3 regions of the Pseudomonas sp. CDFA 610 genome follow, and region 1 is predicted to be linked to each of the others. Evidence: riboswitches for the same ligand, from Rfam matches in the RefSeq annotation. Region 1 holds a riboswitch; each other region holds the start of a gene.
What was found. A riboswitch is a leader RNA that binds a small molecule or an ion and turns the genes downstream of it on or off. The one in region 1 is predicted to bind cobalamin.
Positions count from the first base shown of each region.

Region 2: it holds a riboswitch for cobalamin, as region 1 does, so the genes downstream of both, KDX39_RS01115 (ABC transporter substrate-binding protein) here and KDX39_RS14495 (CbtB domain-containing protein) in region 1, are expected to answer to the same signal.
Region 3: it holds a riboswitch for cobalamin, as region 1 does, so the genes downstream of both, cobO (cob(I)yrinic acid a,c-diamide adenosyltransferase) here and KDX39_RS14495 (CbtB domain-containing protein) in region 1, are expected to answer to the same signal.

Region 1 is NZ_JAGTPM010000007.1:129,204-135,050, reverse strand. It holds gene KDX39_RS14505 (cobalamin biosynthesis protein) at 1-414, opposite strand, end outside; gene KDX39_RS14500 (CbtA family protein) at 392-1,114, opposite strand; gene KDX39_RS14495 (CbtB domain-containing protein) at 1,125-1,310, opposite strand; cobalamin riboswitch at 1,411-1,621, opposite strand; cobalamin riboswitch at 1,680-1,902, shown strand; gene cobW (cobalamin biosynthesis protein CobW) at 2,013-3,122, shown strand; gene cobN (cobaltochelatase subunit CobN) at 3,126-5,847, shown strand, end outside.
Region 2 is NZ_JAGTPM010000001.1:232,128-237,974, reverse strand. It holds gene KDX39_RS01130 (oligogalacturonate-specific porin KdgM family protein) at 8-730, shown strand; gene KDX39_RS01125 (FadR/GntR family transcriptional regulator) at 935-1,669, opposite strand; gene KDX39_RS01120 (FadR/GntR family transcriptional regulator) at 1,778-2,494, shown strand; cobalamin riboswitch at 2,513-2,709, shown strand; gene KDX39_RS01115 (ABC transporter substrate-binding protein) at 2,843-3,856, shown strand; gene KDX39_RS01110 (FecCD family ABC transporter permease) at 3,853-4,875, shown strand; gene KDX39_RS01105 (ABC transporter ATP-binding protein) at 4,872-5,663, shown strand; gene KDX39_RS01100 (peptidase U32 family protein) at 5,782-5,847, shown strand, end outside.
Region 3 is NZ_JAGTPM010000010.1:206,575-212,421, reverse strand. It holds gene KDX39_RS19955 (C40 family peptidase) at 1-631, shown strand, start outside; gene KDX39_RS19950 (C40 family peptidase) at 726-1,268, shown strand; gene KDX39_RS19945 (PQQ-dependent sugar dehydrogenase) at 1,440-2,768, opposite strand; cobalamin riboswitch at 2,930-3,145, shown strand; gene cobO (cob(I)yrinic acid a,c-diamide adenosyltransferase) at 3,238-3,849, shown strand; gene KDX39_RS19935 (cobyrinate a,c-diamide synthase) at 3,875-5,170, shown strand; gene bluB (5,6-dimethylbenzimidazole synthase) at 5,167-5,817, shown strand; gene cbiB (adenosylcobinamide-phosphate synthase CbiB) at 5,814-5,847, shown strand, end outside.

The sequences.
Region 1 (5,847 bases):
TGTAGCGTGGGTGTTTTTCTGGCGTTCGATCACCAGCCCGGCGGTGCCATCACCCAGTTGCGCCGCAAGCGCCAGCGCCGAACCTTCGGCGACGCCGTGGCATCCGGTGTGTTGCAGGACATTCGCCGAGCGATGCGTGAGGTGCAGATCCCAGTACACCAACTGCGCCGCATTGAAGAGCACCAAAGGAACGGCCAGTTGCTGCGCCAATTCCAGCAGGCCGGGCTCTTCGCTTTTCAGGTCGATGGAGGCCAGCGCCGTGACATCGGCCATGCCCAGTCCATGCGCCTTCAGGTGCTGCTCCAGCAGTGCATGCAACTGCAGGACAGAGCAACCGCGCCGACACCCCAGGCCCGCGACGATGACAGACGCGGGCAGGGTGATCGTCTGCTCAGGCCGGGTGTGGTTCGGCATGTTGCAGATCGACGTTGTTGCGACGGAACAGCCAGGCGCTGATCATGCCCAATGCCACCCAGAACACGGCATTGGTCAGCAGCGAGGCCACGATGAATTGCGATTCCAGCGTCTCGGGTGCAAGGCGCTCGTGAACCAGCGGCTGTGGCGCGCCGATCACATGCGGTGCAACCAGAATGGCGATGCCCAGCACTTTGAGCAGCAGATTCTGACCGAAGATCAGCAGCGCGAGACCAGCAGCGGTGGAGGCTGCGGTGCCGACCCACCAGAGCTGACGCTGACCGAGCTCGGCGGCTGCAGTGCCCGGCAGCTCCGGCGGCAGGCCCAGCGTCGGGGCCAGCACGAACACGGCGAAACCGGCCAGTCCCCAGCCGGCACCCTGAAGCGGGCTGCCCGGTGCGCGCAAGGTATAAAGCCCAGCGAGCATCAACGCGAATCCTGCTGCAACCACCAGATTGCCTCCGGTGGTGGACAGCACGCGCTGCCACCCGTCTTCCGGCTCCCAGGCGGCTTCGTCATGTTCATGAGGGTGCTCGGCCGCGACGCCGCTGGCATGTTCATGCACGTGTTCGGCAGGGGCGTTTTCGTAGGTTTCGGCCTGCTGGATCAACGGGACGACCCAGAAGCTTTGCAACAGCGTCAGCAACAGCGCGGCGAGCAGGCCGGTGAAACCTGCGGTGTAAGCGATTCGCTTGAACATTGTGGTGTCCTCAATGACAAGGGAAGGCGGCGCTGTGACGGGTATCGTGTGCCGCGTTGTGCACGGCGGCAATGTGCGAGAAACCGGCAAAGTACACAAGGCACGCGCCCAGCAGGGCGGCGCTGATGGCTGCGGTGAGACGTTGCGTGCGGGTGGAGCTGGCTGTGGCCGGATGGCTGCTGCTGATGGTCGTCATGGCGTTCCCTCTGAGTCGTTGGGCAAAAGCGGGCCATGCGCACAGATACCCGCTGACGAACGTCAGAGGCTTCAATGGCGCCCGCCCACCGCGGGTGTGTCATTTGCAAACGTAGCGGGCCGGTCTCCGGGCTCGCGAGGGGACGAGACAGCACTGTCTCTCCTTCGAAGTCACCTTCCCATGCCGGAGCACAGTGGATCTGACTTCCTCTCGCTTACCGTTGCGGGGGCAGCACCGGACTTGCTCAACGATCTGAGCGCACCGGTTTCCCGTTTCACCCCGTGAGGGGCACCCGTAACAAGGCGCACAGGAGACCACGCGTGGCGGGGGATCGTCAATCTCAGCGATTGACCTGCCAGCGGTCACTGCGTAGCCTTGCCGGTTCGAGGTTCTTCGCTTGCAGCCCAGTGCTCAAGCGCAGCTAAGACGGGAATGCGGTCGATGCCGCAGCTGCCCCCGCAACTGTAATCGGTCATGTTCGTCGCACAGCCACTGCCCCGGCGGGAAGGCGCGATGAATGCGTATCGCAAGGCTCGAAAGCCTGCAATGCGCTGCCGTAAGCCAGGAGACCTGCCTCGACCCGGGCCAAGGCCCGCGAATTCTCACTACAACCGGGCGGGGTGATCCGGTGGCGATTTGATCCGTGTGTGTCGCACGCGGTTCTCGTCCTGTTTGCCCGCCGCATTGCCACAAGGGCATCTGATGAAAACACTGGCCAAGCTTCCCGTCACCATCGTCACCGGCTTTCTGGGCTCGGGTAAAACTACCCTGTTGCGTCACATGCTCGATAACGCCGAAGGGCGTCGCATCGCGGTGATCGTCAACGAGTTCGGCGAGTTGGGTATCGACGGCGAAATCCTCAAGCAGTGCACCATCGGCTGTACCGAAGAAGAAGCCAACGGGCGTGTCTATGAGCTGGCCAACGGCTGCCTGTGCTGCACGGTTCAGGAAGAGTTCTTCCCGGTGATGCGCGAACTGGTGGCTCGTCGCGGCGATCTGGATCACATCCTGATCGAGACCAGCGGCCTGGCGCTGCCAAAGCCTTTGGTTCAGGCTTTCCAATGGCCGGAAATCCGTAACGCCTGCACCGTCGATGCGGTCATCACCGTGGTCGACAGTCCGGCGGTATTGGCCGGTACGTTTGCGGCCTTCCCGGACCAGGTCGATGCCCAGCGCAAGCTGGACCCGAATCTGGATCATGAGTCGCCCCTGCACGAGCTGTTTGCCGACCAATTGGCCAGCGCTGACCTGGTCATCCTCAACAAGGCCGACATGATCGACGCTGAAGGGTTGGCTGCGGTTCGCGCAGAAGTCTCTGAGGAACTGCCGCCCGCCGTCAAGGTGATCGAGGCCAGCAGTGGTCGTCTGCCGATCAGCGTGTTGCTGGGCGTCGGTGCCGAATCGGAAGTCCACATCGACGGTCGCAAGACCCATCATGATCATCATGACGGTGAAGACGATGATCACGACCACGACGCGTTTGACTCGATCTCCATCAAACTGCCTCAGGCCGAAGAGGCTTTACTGCTCAATGCATTGAACCAACTGGTCGTGCAGCACGGCATTCTGCGCGTCAAAGGTTTTGCCGCGATTCCCGGCAAGCCGATGCGCCTGCTGATCCAGGGCGTGGGCACACGTTTTGATAAGCACTTTGACCGTGCATGGCGTGCGGACGAAGAACGCATCACTAATCTGGTGTTGATTGGCCAGGAACTGGATGCCACTGCGCTTGAAGCCCAGCTCAACAGCTTGCTGGAGGAAGAGGTCTATAAAGGGCTGGAAGCAAAACTTCGTGAGATGAGCAAGGACTGACCCATGCACCTGCTGAGAACCCAGCCCGGCGGTTTCGTACCCGACGACAGCATCGCTGATCTTGGGCAGACCCCGGCCGATCTGGTGATTCTCTGCAGCGGCGATTCGAGCCTGGCGCTGCTGGCCGAAGCGGCCCGGCAGATGCCTGAAGATTACCCCAGCCTGCGTCTGGCCAACCCGATGCAGATACAGAATCACGCCTCGGTCGATCTGTATGTCGATGAGGTACTGCGTCACGCCAAAGTGATTGTGCTTTCTCTGCACGGCGGCATTGGTTACTGGCGTTACGGCGTCGAGCGGCTGATGGAGCTGGCTGCGCAAGGCGTCACGGTGATTATGGTGCCGGGGTGTGACCGGCACGATCCGGAACTGATCGACCTGAGCACCGTTGCTGCAACCGACTGCAACCGGCTGTGGCAGTTCCTGCGTCAGGGCGGTCTACAAAATGCGCTGGACCTTTATAGCTGCATCGCCAGCACCTGGCTCGGTCACGATTACGCCTGGGCCGAGCCTCAGCCGCTGCCACGTACCGCTGTTTATCATCCGAAGCGGGCAACTGCCGGACTGGCCGACTGGCAGGCCGACTGGCTCAGTGACCAGCCTGTGGCTGCGTTGCTGTTTTATCGTTCGCACTTGCAGGCCGCCAACACCGGCTTCATCGACGAATTCTGCGCGCGACTGCAGGCACAGGGCCTCAACCCTTTGCCGATCGCCGTCGCCAGCCTCAAGGAGGCTGGCTGCTTCACGCAGGTAGAAGACTGGCTGGATGAGGCCGGAGTTGAGCTGATCCTCAACACCACCGGCTTTGCCCAGTCGAGTCCGGAAGCACCGCACCTGCGACCGTTCCGACGCGACGTGCCGGTCATTCAGGCCATCTGTGCGCAGGACAACGAGCCTGCATGGCAGGCCAGCGAGCAGGGCCTGGGCGCGCGCGATCTGGCGATGCACATCGCGCTGCCGGAACTGGACGGGCGCATCATCAGCCGTCCCATCAGCTTCAAGGACCTGGCGTGGCGCAGTGAGCGCAGTCAGTCCGATGTGGTCTGCTATCGGGCTCATCCCGAGCGTATGGATTTCGTCGCGCAACTGGCGCGGCGCTGGATTCTTCTGGCGCGGCTGCGCAATGGCGACAAGCGTGTCGCGCTGATTCTGGCCAACTATCCCACTCGCGACGGTCGTATCGGCAACGGCGTCGGGCTGGACACGCCGGCTGCCGCACTGAATATCCTGCGCGCCATGCAGGCTGAGGGTTATCCGGTGTCCGAGCTGCCTGACAGCGGCACCGAGCTGATTCAGCAATTGCTTGGCGGCGTGACCAACGATCTGGACAGCATTGATCAGCGCCCGTGTCAGCAGAGCATGGCGCTGGATGAATATCTGGACGCGTTCAACGCGCTGCCGCAGGCCAATCGTGATGCGGTGAACGCCCGCTGGGGGGCGCCGGACGCCGATCCGATGTTCCGTAGCGGGCGGATGATGATCGCAGGCCTGCGCTTCGGCCTGACCTTTGTCGGCATTCAGCCCGCACGGGGCTACCAGGTCGATCAGAGCGCGGTCTATCACGACCCGGATCTGGTGCCGCCGCATGGCTATCTCGCTTTCTACTTCTGGCTGCGCAAGGCCTACGGTGCGCACGCGATGGTGCATGTCGGCAAACACGGCAACCTGGAGTGGCTGCCCGGCAAGGGTGTAGGTCTGTCGGAAAACTGCTGGCCGGATGCTGTGCTGGGTCCGATGCCGAACATCTATCCGTTCATCGTCAACGATCCGGGCGAGGGTGCGCAGGCCAAGCGTCGTACGCAGGCCGTGATCATCGACCATCTGATGCCGCCCCTGACCCGCGCCGAAACCTACGGTCCGTTGCGCAATCTGGAATTGCTGGCCGACGAATATTACGAAGCACAGTTGCTCGACCCGCGCCGCGCCCGCGAACTGCAACGCGATATCCTCAAGCTGGTCCGCGAAACGCAGATCGACCGGGAACTGGCGCTGGATGAATCGACCGACTGCGATGCAGACGTTGCAGTCTGGCTGCCGCGTCTGGACACCTATCTGTGTGATTTGAAGGAATCGCAGATCCGCGATGGTCTGCATATCTTTGGTCAGTCACCTGAAGGTCGCTTGCGCACCGACACGCTGCTGGCCCTGTTGCGAATTCCCCGTGGCGACGGCCGCGGAGCCCAGTCGAGCCTGTTGCGGGCGTTGAGCAAGGCATTCGATCTGGGCTTCGATCCGCTGGATTGCGAGCTTGCCGAGCCTTGGCAGGGGCCGCGACCAACCGAACTGCTGGCGCTGAGTGCCGACCCGTGGCGCACGGCTGGCGATGCGCGTGAGCGTCTTGAGCTCTACGCCGCCGTCTTGATCGAACGCATTACGCAAGGTCGGGACGTGACGGATTTGCCGGAGCATGCCGATCTGGCACTGATCCTCGACAGCCTGCGAGAAGTGGTCGCGCCACGTCTGGACGCCTGTGGTCCTGGAGAAATGCAGGGCATGCTGGATGCGCTGAGCGGTCGCTTTGTGCCTGCCGGGCCCAGCGGCGCGCCGAGTCGCGGGCGGCTGGATGTATTGCCCACCGGGCGCAATTTCTTCAGCGTGGACGTGCGCAACCTGCCGACGACTACGGCGTGGCGGATCGGTTTCCAGTCGGCAAACCTGCTGCTGGAGCGCCATCTTCAGGATCACGGCGATCATTTGCGGCAACTGGGTCTCTCGGTCTGGGGCA
Region 2 (5,847 bases), on a different contig from region 1:
TAAAAAAATGAAAAAATCAATCGCATTGCTTTCTCTGGCCGCCCTGTTCCCAAGCGCATGGACCCATGCCGACAGCGCCTACATCAACTACCGCCACCAATACGCAGAAAGTACCCGCATGCACGCCGACCGGGTCAAGTTCGGCACGCGCCTGGACAGCGGCTGGGGCTTTGAGGGCGAACTGAAATACAAGACGGCAGGTGATCGTCAGGACGTTGCCTTCGACAACACCGTGGGCAACGGCCACGAGCTGACGGTCAGCTATCAGCACAAGCTCAATGACAAATGGCTGCTGACCCCTTCCCTTGCGCTGGAAAGCATCGAGCGCTCCACGGCTTACAAAATGGGGTTGAAGGTCGGCTACAAAGTGACCGACCAACTGACGCTTTCGGGTCGCTATCGCTATGACTCGATCAAGCTCGACCGGGACAAGATCAACAAGGACATGCCCGACAATCAGATGAACGATCAGTCGATCAACCGCTACGACGTCTGGGTCAACTACGCCACCAAAGGCCCCTGGTCATACGAGTACCAGTTCACCTATTTCGATGCCGACTATATCCGCTACGACAATGACAAGACCGACTACGAACAGAACGCCGCCTTCAAGTACAAATGGGACAAGAACTGGGTGCCGTTTTTCGAAGTGGGCGACATCAAGGTCAACGCCGAGGACGACAAGCGCCAACTGAGGTTGCGGGTGGGGGTGCAGTACAACTTTCTTTGAGGGTTGAAGCGCAAAAAGGCCGGAACGATGACATCCCGTTGAACGCATGACCCGTGGAAGGCGGCTTGCCGGCGATGACGTCAGTTCAGTCACTGAAAAGTCGCATCAGAAAATGCATCGCCGGGACGCCGCCTCCCACAGCTCGTTGAGGGCTACAAGATTTGTACATGACAGCAGAACGGGACGCTCAGCGTCCCTTCGATGTCAGTCGCTGTAGAGCGCCTGGGTTCTGCGCAGGCGCATGCGGCTGCCGTTGAGGTGCAGGTACATGGCAGAGCGGGCGGCGTCGACATTGCCTTCGGCGATGGCGTTGTAAATCTGTCGGTGTTCGGCATTGATGCCGGCCAGATAGGCATGTCGATCGCTCTGGCCGGTGTAGGCCGAGTTCATGCGGGTGCGGGGAATCAGCTTGGTGCCGAGGTGTTTCATGATATCGATCAGGTAGGCATTGCCCGACGCCTTGGCAATCTTGAGGTGAAACTGAAAGTCGGCATTGATGGTCGTTCCGGACTTCTGCGGGCCTTCCAGCAGCGCGTCGAAGGCCCGTTTGAGCTCCAGCAATGCCTCAGGACTGCGTCGTTGGGCGGCCAGACCCGCCGCTTCGACCTCAAGGCTCAGACGAAACTCCAGCAGGTTCAGCACGTCCGCCACCGTGACAATGGTGGCAGGCCCGACGGAAAAACCCTCCGGCGGCGGCATATCAAGCACAAAGGTTCCGACCCCATGACGCGTTTCGACCAGCCCCGCCGCCTGCATCCGCGACAACGCATCGCGCACCACCGTGCGGCTGACGCCCTCGGCTTCCATGATATGAAGCTCCGAAGGCAACTTTTCGCCACGCTGAAGCACACCGTCACGCATGCGCTGGGCAAAGCGGTCGACCAGGGTTTCAGCCAGGCGGCGATGATTCTTTTGCGAGGAAAGCGCGTTGTCCGACATTGCAGCCTCATGTCTATCGAATACCCGAGTATAGGCTGCGATCCCCGCACAAAACACGCCCTGAGTGAGGTTATACTCAGCGCCCCGATACGGACCTGATCACCCGCCATGGAACCTACCGCATCCCCGAAAGGCCGCCGTTCCAGCCTGACCCAGCAATTGGTCGCCGAATTCGCCCGCAAAATTCGCGAAGGCGAGATCCAGAGCGGCGAAAAGCTGCCCACCGAGCAGGTGATCATTCGGGAAACCGGGGTCAGCCGTACCGTTGTCCGTGAAGCCATGTCACGCCTGCAGGCCGAAGGGCTGGTCGAAACCCGGCATGGCATCGGCACCTTCGTCGTCGACGCCTCCCAGGCCAGGGCCGATCAGTCGGACGAGCTGTCCATCGGCACGCCCGGCGACGCCGTGGCAATCATTGAACTGCGACTGAGCCTTGAGCCCGAAGCTGCCGCGCTGGCTGCACAACGTCGCACGCCTGAACAATTGAGCGCCATTCGTCAGGCCCTCGACGAGTTGCACCGCTGCGTCCGGACCGGCCAGGATACCCTGCAGGCCGATTACGAATTCCATCGGCGCATTTCCCTGTGCACCGCCAACAGCTTCTTCACCGACGTGATGAACCAGTTGGGCAGCAGCATCCTGCCGCGCGCGCGCAGTGGTTTCGGCAACATCGCGTCGTTGCAGATGGAAGACGATCCTCATATTCAGCAGCGTGAGCAGGAACAGATCTTCGACGCCCTCGCCCATCAGGATCGCGACGCCGCCCGGGCCGCCATGCGCCTGCATCTGCTCAACAGCCTGCAACGCCTGCGTGCAAAGCCGTAGCGAGCCCATCCCTTATCGTTTACCATGCCGCCCGTCGGTTTCCGAGAGGAACTAACAGGGAATTCGCCCGCCTCGCGCCACGAGCCGAAACGAAACTGCCCCCGCAACTGTAGGCATTGAGCCAGTTCCACCACTGCCACTGGGTGATACCCGGGAAGGCCGGAGCCAGGCGATGACATGCCAGTCAGGAGACCTGCCGACCTTAATCAATCACTAACCGGCGGGGTGTCCGGGAAGGACATCCGCGCATGGCCTTATTGCGCCAGTTGCTGCTGTTTCCGGCAGACCGGGATGTGTTTTCCTGTTGTGCATGCGCCCTGACACACGTTCGAATCGAGGTCGCATTCCATGTCACTGCCCCGCCTTGTCGCACTCGCTGCCAGCCTGACCCTTTCAAGCCTGGCGCTCGCCGCACCGACCCACTATCCGCTGACTATTGAAAACTGCGGCTACTCGCTGACCTTCGCTCATGCGCCAGCCAGGGCCGTGACCATTGGGCAATCGGGCACCGAGATGTTGTACGAATTGGGCCTGGGCAACAGGCTGGTCGGTACCTCCCTGTGGTTCAACGATGTACTGCCGCGCTTCAAGGAACAGAACGACAAGGTCGAGCGTCTGGCCAACAACGAACCCAGCTTTGAGGCCGTGATCGGCAAACGCCCCGAACTGGTTGCCGTGCAACTGGAATGGATGGTCGGCAAGCAAGGTGCAGTCGGCACGCGGGAGCAGTTCCACGAACTGAAGATTCCGACCTACCTGATGCCGTCTGACTGCGAAGGCAAAGACAATCTGGTCGGCGCCGACGGCACGCGCCTCGAAGCGTTCCGCATCGAGACCATCTACAAGAGCATCGAGCAACTGGCGCAGATCTTTGATGTGCAGGATCGTGGCGACAAGCTGGTCGCCGACCTCAAGGCCCGCCTGAGCGCTGCTGTGGCCAATGTCCAGCAGAACCATGCCAAGGACGTGTCGGCGGTGTTCTGGTTCTCAAGCTCCGATCTGAAAGCCGATCCTTTCGTCGCGGGCCGCAAGGGTATTCCGGACTTCATGCTCAATAATCTGGGGATGCGCAACATCGTCCAGTCCGATGAAGAATGGCCGACCGTTGGCTGGGAAACCATCGCCAAGGCCAACCCGAGCATTCTGGTGATCGCCCGCATGGACCGCCGCCGCTTCCCGGCCGACGACTACCGCAAGAAAATCGAATTCCTCAAGTCTGACCCGGTGACCCGCAACATGGACGCTGTGAAGCACGACCGCATCGTGATCATCGACGCAGAAGGCATGCAGGCCAGCCTGCGTCTGTTCACCGGCATCGAAGAGCTGTCCGCTGCCGCCAACCGTTTCAATGCCACTCAATGAGATTGCCTGTCGCACTCGGCCATGTGATCTGGGTCTCGGCGGTGCTGGTGCTGGCCATCATCCTCGGCGCCGCGATTGGCGAAACCTCGATCAGTCTGCAGGTGGTGTTTCAGGTACTGGCCAACAAGCTGTGGGCGGCGGGCTATGTGCTTGATCCCATCGATGAAGGCATTGTCTGGAATTACCGCCTGACCCGCGCCATCGTAGCCGCTGCCTGCGGTTCGGGGCTGGCTATTTGTGGCGTGGTGCTGCAGTCGCTGTTACGCAACCCGCTGGCCGATCCTTATCTGCTGGGCATTTCAGCCGGCGCCTCGACCGGCGCAGTCATGGTGGCGATTCTGGGTTTCGGTGCCGGGGTCATTTCCATGTCGGCAGGCGCTTTCGTCGGCGCGCTGGTGGCGTTCTCTCTGGTCGCTCTGCTCGCCCACTCATCGAGGGGCAACACGGCCGCCGGGCAAATCATTCTGGCGGGTATTGCCGGCTCGCAACTGTTCAACGCGCTGACCTCGTTCCTGATCACCAAGTCGGCCAGCTCCGAACAGGCACGCGGCATCATGTTCTGGTTGCTGGGCAATCTGAGTGGCGTACGCTGGCCCTCGGTGTGGATGGCTGTGCCCGCAGCTCTGTTCGGTATGCTGGTGTGCCTTTGGCATCGTCGCGCGCTGGATGCGTTCACCTTTGGCAGCGACTCCGCTGCTTCACTCGGCATCGCCGTGCGACGGGTGCAGATCGTGTTGATCGCCACTGCGGCGCTGGTGACAGCGGTGATGGTCTCGATTGTAGGGTCCATCGGTTTCGTCGGTCTGGTGATTCCGCATGCGGTAAGAATGCTCACCGGCGTACGCCATGCCCGGCTGGTGCCGCTGAGCGCCTTGAGCGGTGCACTATTCCTGATCGCGGCCGACATTCTTTCGCGCACGCTGATCAAAGGCCAGGCGCTGCCGATCGGGGTGATCACCGCCCTGATCGGCGCACCTGTGTTTGCATTGATCCTCATTCAGGGGAACAGGACACGATGAGCGCCTTCAGTCCCGATGTCGCTACCTCGGTGCTCGGTTGCACAGGACTGGGCTATTCGGTTCGCGGCGCGACCCTGCTGCGCGACGTGGACCTGAGCATCGCCCAAGGCGAGACACTGGGTATTGTGGGCCCGAATGGCTCTGGCAAATCGACGCTGCTCAAATTGCTGTCCGGCATCCACAAGCCGTCCAGCGGTCAGGTAACCATCGGCGAACGTCCTCTGTCGAGCCTGAACCGGCGCGACGTCGCCCGGGCGCTGGCGGTGGTCGAGCAACAGGCCGAAACAAGTGACGCGATCACTGTACTGGACGCCGTGGAACTGGGCCGCACGCCCTGGCTGTCGGCGCTGGCGCCCTGGAGTGACAACGATGACCGGATCGTTCGTCAGGCGCTGGTGGACGTGGACATGCTGCCCTTCATCAAGCGCGCCTGGCATACCTTGTCGGGCGGCGAACGGCAACGGGTGCATATCGCCCGGGCGCTGGCACAGAGGCCGGGAATCCTGTTGCTGGACGAGCCGACCAATCACCTGGATATCCAGCATCAGTTGACCATTCTCGGTCTGGTCAAGGCGTTGCCGGTCACCACGGTCATCGCCCTGCATGATTTGAATCAGGCATTGGACTGTGACCGGGTGGCCGTAATGGAAAAAGGCCGCATGGTCGCACTGGGCGCACCCGCCGAGGTGCTGACGCCCGAGCGGCTGCTGGACACCTTCGGTGTGATCGGCCGCTGGCTGACCGACCCGTTCGATGGCTCACGGATTCTGCGTCTGCGCTCGCCCTGAAGCCCCCTTCTCAACCCCACCGACAGTCAGTAAATGCCGCCGCAGCGATCAGCGCAGGTGCGCAGCGCGGCCCATGGCACTACAATGCGCGCTTTGCCCGCCGTCGGATGCCGTAGCCATGTCCCTACCCAAACACCATCTGGAATTGCTCAGCCCCGCACGGGACACGAGCATCGCCCGTGAA
Region 3 (5,847 bases), on a different contig from region 1:
ACAGGCTCAGCAAGCGCCTCGTTATCAGAACACTGTCACGGCCCAGTCCGCAGCTCGTCGCGCCGACGCCGCTGCCCTGCAGGACGAAATGGCTACAGAAGACGAACTGGCCCAGTTTGCTGACAACCAGTCCTACAAACTGCCGGTTCTGGCCGACAGTATCCTGGAACGTGGCAAGGCCCTGATCGGTACGCGTTACCAGTTCGGCGGCACTTCGACACGTTCGGGCTTCGATTGCAGCGGCTTCATCGGTTTCCTGTTTCGCGAAGAGGCCGGCATGAACCTGCCACGCTCGACCCGCGAAATGATCAACGTGGATGCACCTCTGGTGTCGCGCAACAACCTCAAACCGGGTGATCTGCTGTTCTTCAGCACACGCGGCCGCGGTCGTGTCAGCCACGCAGCAATCTATGCCGGTAACGATCAGTTCATTCACTCCAGCAGCCGCCGCAGCGGTGGCGTGCGCATCGACAGCCTCGATGACGCGTACTGGAGCAAGACCTTCATCGAAGCCAAGCGTCCTCTGGCAATGGCACCCGGTGCCGTTGCAGTGAAGGCGCCCGCAGTTGCCGCGCAGACAACGGCGATGACATCGACTACAGTCAAGACCGCAGTAAAACGCCGTAAGTAAACGAAATATGGAAAACGCAGACAGGCCGATGGCCTGTTTTCGTTTTTGAGCTTCTCGGCAGCGTAAGCCGCATCCGGATCAGGTTGTTGTGGTTATGTCGATTGCTTTGCGCCTGATGGTTATCTCTTTTGTTGCGTTGCTTGGCGCCTGCGCCAGCGCACCGCCGCCTCCCCAGCCCCGGGTCGTTCAGCGTCCGGTGGTGACTGCTCCTCCCCAGATTCTTTCCCAGGCTGCCGAAGATGTGCTGTTTCGCGCATTGGGGCTGGTCGGCACGCCTTATCGTTGGGGTGGCAACACACCGGATTCGGGGTTCGATTGCAGTGGCCTGATCGGCTATGTGTACCGTGATGCTGCGGGGATATCCCTGCCGCGCTCCACGCGTGACATGGTGGTGATGGGCGCGCCGAACGTGCGCCGTGAACAGCTGCAATCAGGGGATCTGGTGTTCTTCGCCACCTCGGGTGGCTCGCAGGTTTCTCATGCCGGGATCTACGTCGGCGAAGGCCGCTTCGTGCATGCGCCGGCTACCGGTGGCACGGTCAAGCTGGACAGCCTCGACAAGCCGTATTGGCAGAAGGCTTACCTCAACGCCAAGCGCGTGATTCAACCGTCGAACCTGGCGCAGAATCGTCCCTGATTACCGCCGTTTCGAGGGCGCAAGCGCCTGTCTATGTATGGCAGTTGGCAGGGGAATGTGGGAGGCGGCTTGCCGGTGATCCGGTTTCCTGACCAGCGTTCTCAGTGCCTGAAACAGCCATGTCGCCGGCCACCGCCTCCTATAAAACTTACGCCCTGAGGCAGCTTGTATCTACTGAGCCGCCTTTATCGACGTCACCCGCCAGATCTTATTGCCCACATCATCCGCCACCAGCAACCCGCCGCGATGGTCATTGACTACTCCTACCGGGCGGCCCATGGCTTTTTCGTCTTTGTTGAGGAAGCCGGTCAGCACATCAACCGGTGCGCCGTTGGGTTTGCCGCCGCTGAAGGGCACGAACACGACCTTGTAGCCGCTGTGCGGTTTGCGGTTCCAGGAGCCATGCTGGCCGATGAACAGACCTTCGTTGAACGGTGCTGCCAGTGTCTTGCCGTCAGCGAAGACCAGCCCCAGTGAAGCCGTGTGTGGGCCGACCGCGTAATCCGGGGAGATGGCCTTGGCGACCAGGGCCGGGTTCTGCGGTTTGACGCGCTCGTCCACGTGCTGGCCGTAGTAACTGTAAGGCCAGCCGTAAAAACCGCCGTCCTGCACCGAGGTCACGTAGTCGGGCACCAGATCGCTGCCGATCTCGTCACGCTCGTTGACGGCGGTCCACAGCTTGCCAGTGGCAGGCTCCCAGTCCATGCCATTGGGGTTGCGAAGGCCCGAGGCGAAGATGCGGTGGTTGCCGGTGGCAGGGTCCACTTCCCAGATCGCTGCACGGCCTTCTTCCTTGTCCATGCCGTTCTCGGCCACGTTGCTGTTGGAGCCGACGGTCACGTACAGCTTGCTGCCGTCTTTGCTGGCGATGACGTTCTTGGTCCAGTGGTGATTGAGCGTGCCGCCCGGCAAATCGACCACTTTGGTCGGCTGCGCGCTGATTGAAGTCTGGCCGCTTTCATAGGGGAAGCTGATCAGCCGGTCGGTGTCGGCCACGTACAGCTTGTTTCCCACCAGTGTCATGCCGAACGGCGAATTGAGGTTCTGCAGGAAGACACTGCGGGTTTCGGCCACGCCGTCGTTGTTGGTGTCGCGCAGCAGGGTGATGCGGTTGGCGCTCGGTACGCCTGCACCGGCGCGGCCCATGACCTTCTCCATGACCCAGCCGCGGATGCCTTTTCCGTCATCCGGTTTGGCCGGCGAGTTGGTTTCCGCAACCAGCACATCGCCATTGGGCAGCACATACAGCCAGCGCGGGTGATCCAGATGTTCAGCGAAGGCGCCGACCTGAGTGCCTGGCGCAGCCACCGGTTTGGCGTCTTTTTCCCAGCCGATGGCCGGAGCGATGTTGACCGTCGGAATCAGTGTCTTATTGGGCTCCGGCAGTGTGGGAGAAGGCCCTGTTCCATCCGAGACCTGCAAGGTCGAAGACTCGCCGCACGCCGCAAGGCCGCCTGCGAGCAGAAGCAGTACGGCGTACTGTGGTCTGATTTTGAACATCGTGAATCTCCATCGAAAAAGGCTGGGTCCAGTAAGGGATAGAGACACCCTGATGGCTGAGGTTCAATTGCGTGTCGCCCTCCGGCGGTGCCATGCAGGTGAATGGCCTTTATGCCCTCGGTACTGCGGTGTCGATTGACGCTCCACCCCCAACCCTCTACCCTTCGCGGTTTGTTTCAGGTGCTCTGCAATCCTCCCGATTGGCAGGGTGAAACAGGGAAGCCGGTGAGGGTCTGACGATTCGATTCCGGCGCTGCCCCCGCAACGGTAAATGAGTCAAGGCTGTGCATGATGCCACTGCGTTTCGACGCGGGAAGGCGCACTGTCAGGGTGACCCGCTCATGAGCCCGGAGACCGGCCTGAAATACTCAATGGCATCACGGAGGGTGATGCTCTGTGCAGGGCGTTGCCGTGCTGTTCAGTGCTGTCCTTCCGTCTGCTTTCGCGACCCCCCGAGCGGAGAGCCGAGATGAACGAATCCCCCGAACGCGACGAACGCCATCTGGCGCGCATGCAGCGCAAGAAAGCCGTGATGGACGAGCGTATCGCCAGCTCACCCAATGAATGCGGTCTGTTGCTGGTGTTGTCCGGCAACGGCAAGGGCAAAAGCAGCTCGGCGTTCGGCATGCTCGCGCGCGCCATGGGCCACGGCATGCAGTGCGGCGTGGTGCAATTCATCAAGGGGCGCAACAGCACAGGCGAAGAAATGTTTTTCCGCCGTTTCCCCGAGCAGGTGCGCTATCACGTGATGGGCGAGGGCTTCACCTGGGAAACCCAGGATCGCCAGCGCGATATCGCGGCCGCCGAAGCCGCCTGGGCCGTGAGTCTGGAAATGCTGCGCGACCCGGCCATCGGTCTGGTCGTGCTCGACGAGCTGAACATTGCCCTCAAGCACGGCTATCTGGATCTTGAGCAGGTATTGACCGACTTGCAGGCCCGTCCGCCGATGCAGCATGTGGTAGTGACCGGCCGTGGTGCCAAACCCGAATTGATCGACCTGGCAGATACCGTTTCGGATATCGGCGTAGTCAAACATGCATTTCAGTCCGGCATTCGGGCGCAGAAAGGTATAGAACTGTGAGCCTTTCAGTTGTGAGCATTCGGTCATGAGAACCCCCAGGGATTGTCCGGCAGTTCTGATTGCTGCACCCGCATCCGGCCAGGGCAAGACCACGGTCACGGCGGCGCTGGCACGCCTGCACCGCAATCAGGGGCGCAAGGTGCGCGTCTTCAAGTGTGGCCCGGACTTTCTCGATCCGATGATTCTGGAGCGCGCGAGCGGGGCACCGGTGTTTCAACTGGACCTGTGGATGGTCGGTGCCGACGAAAGCCGTCGCCTGTTGTGGGAGGCGGCCGAAGAGGCGGACCTGATCCTGATCGAAGGCGTGATGGGCCTGTTCGACGGTACGCCGTCCAGCGCTGATCTGGCGCGCCATTTCGGTGTGCCGGTGCTCGGCGTGATCGATGGCACGGCCATGGCGCAGACCTTTGGTGCTCTGGCGCTGGGGCTGGCGCGCTATCAGCCTGATCTGCCGTTTGCCGGCGTGCTGGCCAACCGCGTGGGTACGGTGCGTCATGCGCAGTTGCTGGAAAACAGCCTGACCGAAGGCTTGCGCTGGTACGGTGCGCTGTCCCGTGAAACCGGCTTCGAGCTGCCCAGTCGCCATCTGGGGCTGGTCCAGGCCGACGAACTCAACGACCTTGATCTGCGCCTGGACATGGCTGCCGCAGCGTTGGCCAGCACCTGCGAGGTGGCCTTGCCTCCAGCGGTAACATTCACTGCGCCAGAACCTGTACATGTCGAGCGCTTGCTGGAGGGCGTGCGCATTGCGGTGGCCCGCGATGGAGCCTTTGCGTTCACCTACGGCGCGAGCCTCGACCTGCTACGCACCATGGGCGCCGAGCTGACCTTCTTCTCGCCGATCCGCGACAGCCATTTGCCGGAGGCTGACAGCGTGTACTTGCCCGGCGGCTATCCGGAGCTGCATCACGTTGAACTGTCCGCCAACACCACGATGCTGGCCGACATCCGCACGCACCACGCGGCCGGCAAACCCATGCTGGCCGAATGTGGCGGCATGCTGTATCTGCTGGAAGCCCTGACCGATGTTGAGGGCGTGCGTGCCGAACTGGTTGGCCTGCTGGCGGGCGAGGCGGCCATGCAGAAGCGTCTGGCAGCGCTGGCCCTGCAAGCAGTCGAAATGCCGGAAGGCGAGTTGCGCGGCCACACCTATCACCACTCGCTGACTACGACTGAATTGCAGCCGATTGCCCGAGGCATCAGCCCCAACGGCGGGCGCGGTGCCGAAGCGGTTTATCGCGAGGGTCGCCTGACCGCTTCCTACATTCACTTCTATTTCCCGTCCTGTCCCCAGGCGATTGCGGCCCTGTTCAAGCCATGACCGAGCACGCGTTCAATGATGAAGAGCGGGCAGCGGTGTACCGCGCTATTGCCGAGCGTCGCGACATGCGGCACTTCGTCGGTGGCAGCGTGGCGCCCGAACTGCTCGCCCGTTTGCTGGAGGCTGCACACCAGGCACCGAGCGTCGGGCTGATGCAGCCCTGGCGGTTCATCCGGATCAGCGACCCGGCACTGCGCGGCAGGATGCAGGCGCAGGTCGAAGAAGAGCGGGTCCGCACGGCCGAGGCACTGGGCGAACGCACCGAAGAGTTCATGAAGCTCAAGGTCGAAGGCATCAATGACTGCGCTGAGGTGTTGGTTGCCGCGCTGATGGAAGGTCGCGAGCAGCACATCTTTGGTCGTCGCACCTTGCCGGAAATGGACATGGCGTCGCTGTCTTGCGCGATCCAGAACCTGTGGCTGGCCGCGCGCGCCGAAGGGCTGGGCATGGGCTGGGTGTCGCTGTTCGACCCTGATGCATTGGCCGATCTGCTGAACATGCCCGAAGGGGCCAAGCCGCTGGCGATTCTCTGTCTGGGCCCGGTAAAAGAATTTTATCCCGCACCGATGCTGGTGCTGGAAGGCTGGGCGCAGGCGCGTCCGCTGAGTGAGCTGTTGTATGAGAATCAATGGGGAGTGAGTCAATGAGTGTGGCGCTGTTGAGCGTGGCCGGGGTTG